3 regions of the Pseudomonas sp. S34 genome follow, and region 1 is predicted to be linked to each of the others. Evidence: predicted binding sites of a transcription regulator. Region 1 holds the regulator's gene; each other region holds the start of a gene.
What was found. Region 1 encodes FliA, which starts transcription of late flagellar genes. Its sites were predicted from a motif close to CTAAAGTTTNNNNNNNNNNNGCCGNTAA; they were not measured.
Positions count from the first base shown of each region.

Region 2: a site for FliA is predicted at 981-1,008, ahead of flgM (flagellar biosynthesis anti-sigma factor FlgM). Genes of this name have one in related genera too.
Region 3: a site for FliA is predicted at 1,145-1,172, ahead of PspS34_RS03380 (methyl-accepting chemotaxis protein). Genes of this name have one in related genera too.

Region 1 covers NZ_CP019398.1:1,694,674-1,696,937, forward strand. The annotation lists gene flhF (flagellar biosynthesis protein FlhF) at 1-13, shown strand, start outside; gene fleN (flagellar synthesis regulator FleN) at 130-960, shown strand; gene fliA (RNA polymerase sigma factor FliA) at 957-1,697, shown strand; gene PspS34_RS07445 (chemotaxis response regulator CheY) at 1,865-2,236, shown strand; gene PspS34_RS07450 (protein phosphatase CheZ) at 2,258-2,264, shown strand, end outside.
Region 2 covers NZ_CP019398.1:4,816,654-4,818,917, reverse strand. The annotation lists gene PspS34_RS21455 (flagellar brake protein) at 1-9, opposite strand, end outside; gene PspS34_RS21450 (flagellar protein FlgN) at 102-569, opposite strand; gene flgM (flagellar biosynthesis anti-sigma factor FlgM) at 618-944, opposite strand; gene flgA (flagellar basal body P-ring formation chaperone FlgA) at 1,112-1,870, opposite strand; gene PspS34_RS21435 (chemotaxis protein CheV) at 1,953-2,264, shown strand, end outside.
Region 3 covers NZ_CP019398.1:791,566-793,829, reverse strand. The annotation lists gene PspS34_RS03390 (phosphatase PAP2 family protein) at 1-299, opposite strand, end outside; gene PspS34_RS03385 (phosphoglycerate kinase) at 331-1,002, opposite strand; gene PspS34_RS03380 (methyl-accepting chemotaxis protein) at 1,262-2,264, shown strand, end outside.

The DNA of each region.
Region 1 (2,264 bases):
GCAGGTTGGCTGAGGTAAAAATGAACAGTTTTTATACCTACATCGATGGTCTGCCATGCATTGTTCCGTTTGTGAACGCGCAGCCAGTAATGTGGCCTCCGTCTATGCAAGACAAGGTAAAGAAATAACATGGGCAGCATGCATCCCGTACAGGTGATCGCGGTGACCGGCGGCAAAGGTGGCGTCGGGAAAACTAATGTGTCAGTGAACTTGTCCCTGGCTTTGGCCGAACTTGGCCGGCGCGTCATGCTGTTGGACGCCGACCTGGGGCTGGCGAACGTCGACGTTCTGCTGGGCCTGACACCCAAACGTACCCTGGCCGACGTGATCGAAGGCCGCTGCGAACTGCGCGATGTATTGCTGCAGGGGCCCGGCGGCATCCGTATCGTTCCGGCCGCATCCGGCACTCAGAGCATGGTGCATCTGAGCCCCGCGCAACACGCCGGCCTGATCCAGGCCTTCAGTGATATCGGCGACAACCTCGACGTACTGGTGATCGACACCGCTGCGGGCATTGGTGACTCGGTAGTCAGTTTCGTCCGTGCAGCCCAGGAAGTGCTGCTGGTGGTGTGCGACGAGCCGACCTCGATCACCGATGCCTACGCCTTGATCAAGTTGCTGAACCGCGATTACGGCATGAACCGCTTCCGCGTCCTGGCCAACATGGCCCAGAGCCCGCAGGAAGGACGCAACCTGTTCGCCAAGTTGACCAAGGTCACGGATCGCTTCCTCGACGTCGCCTTACAATACGTCGGCGCGGTGCCCTACGACGAAAGCGTGCGCAAGGCCGTGCAGAAGCAGCGCGCCGTCTACGAGGCCTTCCCGCGTTCCAAGTGCTCGCTGGCGTTCAAGGCAATCGCACAAAAGGTTGATACCTGGCCGCTGCCTGCCAACCCGCGCGGGCACCTGGAGTTTTTCGTCGAGCGCCTCGTGCAGCAGACAGCAGGACCTGTTCTATGACAGCCAGCGGCTACAACCTCTACAAGAGATCGGCGCGTGATGCGCAGTACGAGCTGATCGAGCGTTACGCGCCGCTGGTTAAACGCATTGCCTACCACTTGCTGGCGCGTTTGCCGGCCAGTGTCCAGGTCGAAGACCTGATCCAGGCCGGGATGATTGGCCTGCTTGAAGTGTCGACCAAATATGACGCCGGCAAAGGCGCCAGTTTCGAGACGTACGCGGGCATACGAATCCGCGGCGCCATGCTCGATGAAGTGCGCAAGGGGGACTGGGCGCCACGTTCAGTCCACCGCAATACGCGCATGGTCAGCGATGCCATTCGCTCGATTGAAGCTAAAACCGGCCGTGACGCTAAAGATCACGAAGTTGCGGCCGAACTCCAATTGAGTCTCGACGATTACTACGGGATTTTGAACGACACCCTGGGCAGCCGGCTGTTCAGTTTCGACGACCTGTTGCAGGACGGCGAACACGAAGGGCTGCACGAGGATGGCGCGAGTGCTCATGTCGAGCCGTCACGCGACCTGGAGGATGAACGCTTCCAGGCTGCGCTGGCGGATGCGATTGCCAATTTGCCGGAGCGTGAGCGACTGGTGTTGGCGCTGTACTACGACGAAGAGTTGAATCTCAAGGAAATCGGTGAGGTCCTGGGGGTCAGCGAATCGCGGGTCAGCCAGTTACACAGCCAGTGCGCGGCCCGTTTGCGGGGGCGTTTGGGGGAGTGGCGAGCGCGCTGAAGGCAGTGTGGGGACACTGCGAACGAGGCCGGTGTGGTGTTGAACTGCGCCGGTCGCGATCTGTTGTGCTCCAGACAGTCATTGAGTGCTTTGCCGGATTGATTGAAATGGCGTGTCCAGGTGCTGGGCGCGTTTAAGACTGCTTGGAGGTCGAATTGGACAAGAACATGAAAATCCTCATCGTTGATGACTTCTCAACGATGCGGCGGATCATCAAGAACCTGCTGCGTGACCTTGGGTTCACCAACACCGTCGAGGCCGACGATGGCACTACCGCCATTCCGGTGCTCAACAGCGGAAGCATCGACTTTCTGGTAACGGACTGGAACATGCCTGGCATGACCGGTATCGATCTGCTGCGTCACGTGCGTGCCGATGAAAAGCTCAAGCACCTGCCGGTGCTGATGGTGACCGCTGAAGCCAAGCGCGAGCAGATCATCGAAGCGGCCCAGGCCGGCGTTAACGGCTATGTGGTCAAGCCCTTCACGGCCCAGGCGTTGAAAGAAAAAATCGAGAAGATTTTCGAACGCATCGGTTGATGAGTGCGCCACGGGGGAGCTATGGGCA
Region 2 (2,264 bases), 3.1 Mb from region 1:
ATTGGACACGGTTAATCAATCTCCAGACAAAATTTGACTACGACTGGCTAGCAGTTTGCCAGTATGTTGCGCGTCTTGATAGAGCGGGGGCATTGACCGGCTCATGCCTGGCTGAGCGGGCGCGGCTTGGCAAGCTTGGAGAATGTTCCGCTGGCATCGTAAAGCGCCGGGGTTTCACCGCCGTTAAGGATTTTCAGCTGGGTGGCTGTAGCGGCCTGCTGAGTGAGGATCGACTGGCCGTTGTTGGCATTGATGGCCTGGCACTGGGTCAGCAGATCGGTCAGCACGTCACTTTGCGCCAGCAACTGGTCACCAAGGCTCGACTGGCTGGCCAATTGCTCCAGGCCGGTACGGTTGCTCGGCAGGTTGAGGCTGGCGAGGATTTCACTGCGCTTGCGGCCATGCTGTTCGAGCAAAACAACCAATGCCTGTTTCTGCGCCAGGATGTTCTCGAGCAATGGCATGTCACGGCCATGCAATGCGAGGGATTCGGTTTGCAGTAACTCCAGCAGGTGTTGCGCTGGGGCAAAGTCGTCGGTGATCAGTTGCAGTAAATGAGTGTCGTGCATGGCTGGCCTTGGGTTTTAAGCGTCCAAAAGCCTGGCGCCGGCGGTGGCCTAGCGCTGGGCTTCGAAGTTGAGCAGTTTGCTGGCTACACGGTTGCTGTCGACTTTGTAGCTGCCATCGGCAATCGCTGCTTTCAATTCGGCCACGCGGGCTTTGTCGACGGCAGGCTGATCGCGCAGCTGTTCAGTGACCTTCTGCAACTGTTGAGCCTCATCGCTGAGATGAACCGATTCCCCGCTTTTTACGGTACCGGCCTGTTCGGCCGCGGACTCCAGCGGCGCGGATTTGCCGGCCTCGGCACTTTCCTTGCTGGCGCTGGTACGTGTACTGCCCGTCAGGGACGAGGAGCTGTTCAAACGGCTGAAATCGATGACCATGATAAAAAACCTCTGGGAATTTGGACGCTTGCCATGGTTTCGGCCATTCCCTGGAAAACTTTAGACTCATTTATCAATGAACCTTGCGCGCGTCAGCGCATGCCCTGCATGGAGCACAGTCTAGGGAACAGCCGCGGCAAGCGCCACATTCTGATGAACAGAGCGAATTACATGGACACTTCCACCTGCCCCGGCGCCATGACCTGCGCCTTGATGACTCGTTGGGAGTTGAGGTTTTTCACCCGGATCTGCTCGCTCAGACTGCCGTTTGACAGGGCTTCGCCCGGCATGCGCACGCTGAGGGTACCGCTGCGGGCGGTTATCACCACCTGATCACCCTTGCGGATGACTTCGGCCTGTTCGATATGCACCAGGGTAATCACCTGGTCGGCGACCATTGGTCGGGTCAGTCGCTGCCCGATCGCCTGATCGAGGGCGGTCAGGTAGCCCTGGCCGATGAGGCTGATATCGCGCTCGCGCAGGACCACATCCCCAGGCTCGACAATGGCGGCACGGCGCAGTGGCCGGGCGCTGGTCACGACATCGCGAAACAGGCGGACTTGAGCGGGTACGAACACCGTCCAGGGGGAAGCGCCCTCGCAGCGAACCTTGACCGTAACCCGTCCCAGCGGCTTGGGACTCTCGAGTGTTGCTGTCAATTCCCTGTCACACATGGGCATGTGCATGCGCGGATCGAGCTGGTTGACCTGGATCTCGTAGCGACCCTCCGTTTGACTGGTCGCCAGATAGTCTTCTACGGTGAATTCAAGAAAGCCCTGAGTGACGCCGATAAGCATGTCAGGCAAGGTAACCGCGTCAGCAAGGGCAGGGCTGCCAGCGTTGAACAGGCAAACAGCCGCCAGCACGCCGAGCAATTTGCGGTACGGTGTGGTCAGGCGTCGAAAAAATGTCGGTTTTGTGTTCATAACGATTAAAAAAGCAAGCGCCGTGCCGTTTAGTGATGAAGGCGCGTCGCAACAACACTTGGCGTTGGCGTAGGAGTCTGGCATGGCTGGTGTAATGGATTCGGTAAACCAGCGCACGCAACTGGTGGGGCAGAATCGCCTTGAACTGTTGTTGTTCCGTCTCGACGGCCAGCAACTGTACGGGATCAACGTGTTCAAGGTTCGGGAGGTGCTGCAATGCCCCAAACTGACGCTGATGCCCAAATCCAGTCCTGTCGTGTGCGGCGTGGCGAACATCCGGGGGGCGACCATTCCGATCCTTGATCTGGCGATGGCGACCGGTTCCGGCGCGTTGAAAGACAAGAACAACCCCTTCGTGATCATCACGGAGTACAACACCAAGACCCAGGGTTTC
Region 3 (2,264 bases), 900 kb from region 1:
TCCAGGAAGGCGATGATTTTCGGGTGCTTTTCAGCCTTTAGACGCGGCCAGAGAAACGACAGCAAGGCACCGATAATCGCTATTTCTCCGGTCCAGTTCGGAATGATCCGCGCCCATTTGTGGGTGATTTTTTCGAACAGATGGACCTGGTCCAACGGGTACGTCTGCGTCACCGGATCAAAAAAGTAATTGTTGAAAGCGATGTCGATGCCGGTCATGTCGAACATCAGGAACACCGCGACCGCGCAGGCCAGCGGGATACCAAAATTCACCCAGTAAAAGCGGGAAGCGGTCAGCATGCTCAGTCCTGATTCGAAGGGATGGTGAAATTCAACGGGTCGTCACCGTCGGCCAATCCGATGCTTCGATAAAGCCAAGCATGCGCGGAGTCTGCGGCGTTTCGGCGGAGATAAACAAAGAAGCCCCGTAACCCAGGGTCGACGTCGGCAAATGGAGGTCTTTTTCCATTTGGTCCATGCATTCGCTGTGGGTCACCAGAATCAGGTTACGTCCGGCTACCTTGTGCGCCAATGCGTCGCGCAGCATGGTGCCCCTGCAACCGATCAGCCAGTCTTCGCCCGTGCCGACCTTGTTGAACATGAAACCGGCGGTCTGCGCCGTACGCAGGATCGGGCTGTTGTAGATATCGGCCTTGTCCAGGCCCAGGTTCTGGAAATGCGCGCCGACACCCATGGCGACACTGCGCGAGCGCTCGGTAATGCCATCGTTGCCAACCAGGCAAGGCGCCGAGGAGTGATCGCAGCGCTCGACGTGGCGCACCAGAACGATCAGGTCGCCCTTGGCCCACCCGGTCATCAACGCCTGTGCACCGGTCACATTGCCGTGAGCCAGGTCCGCAACGGCGGCAGGTCGCAGCAAGAACAGCACCAACGGGATAACCAGCAGCGCCGAGACCAACACCACCGCAGCGTTGCGATAACGGGCGAAGCGGTTCAGATCGATCGAGCGTTTTACCCCAAAAAGACTCAGTCTTAATTCCACATCAAGCCGCCTCGCCGGCACGCACTACCTCATCAGATACGGGCAGGTTAAGGAAACGCGCGTCGGTGGCTGGTGAAACCCATGTGAAAAAAAGCTTAAAGGCGCTGTAAAAGTCTTGTTACAGAACCGTGCGGAAAAAACCTTTCAGCTCCCGGGATTGCTGCCGATACATCCTGCTTACACCGCTTGGCGGCTTCCAAAAAAAACAATCTTCCAGCCAACCGACGATAAAGAAGTACCAAGTTCCTGGAGGAATGAGATGAATAGCTGGTTCGGCAACATCAGCGTGAACCTGAAACTGGGCCTGGGGTTTGGCCTGGTCCTGGCACTGACCTGCGTCCTGGCCCTGACCGGCTGGACCAGCCTGGGCGGGTTGATCGACCGCAGCAACTGGATGAGCGACATCACCCAGCTCAACGCCGGCCTGACCAAGCTGCGCGTGGTTCGCCTGCAATACATGCTGACCAACGGCGACGAAACCGCCGCGCAGAACGTGCAGACCACCCTCGACGCCTTCTCGACCCAGCAGCAAGCCCTGCTGGCGAAGTTCAAGAGCCCGGAAAACCTCAAGCTGCTGCGAGAGCAAGGCGCCGTCATCGACGCCTACAGAACGTCCCTGGGCAAGATGCGCAGCGCCTATCGCGCCGGCAACAGCGCCCGCGATGCCATGAGCGCCAGCGCCGAAACCGCCAACACGCTGATCAATGACATCAATACCCGCGTGCAGCAAATGCCGTTGAGCGACCAGCGATTCGAACAGTTCCAGGCCATCACCGCGGCCAAGGAATCGTTCCTGCTGGCCCGCTACGAAGTGCGCGGCTACACCGCCAGTACCAATGCCGAGACCGAGCAAAAAGCCGTCGGTCAACTGGACGCCGCCATCGCCAGCCTGAAACCGCTGAACGTGCATTTCGCCGATTCCCAACAAGACGCCTTGCGTCAGCTGGAAACCGCGCTGGGCAACTACCGCAGCGCCTTGCAGACCTACAAGGCCGCCAGCAATGACGCGGTGCAGGCGCGCAAGGAAATGACCGAACAGGGCGCCGCCATCGTGTCCCAGAGCGATCAGCTGTACCAGATCCAGCTCGACCGCCGTGATGTCGAAAGTGCCCAGGCCCGTACCCTGCAACTGGTCAGCACGTTGCTGGCACTGCTGGTGGGCGTCATTGCCGCCATGGTCATCACTCGCCAGATCACTCGCCCATTGCGCGAAACCCTGGCGGTGGTCGATCGCATCGCCAGCGGTGACCTGTCCCACAATG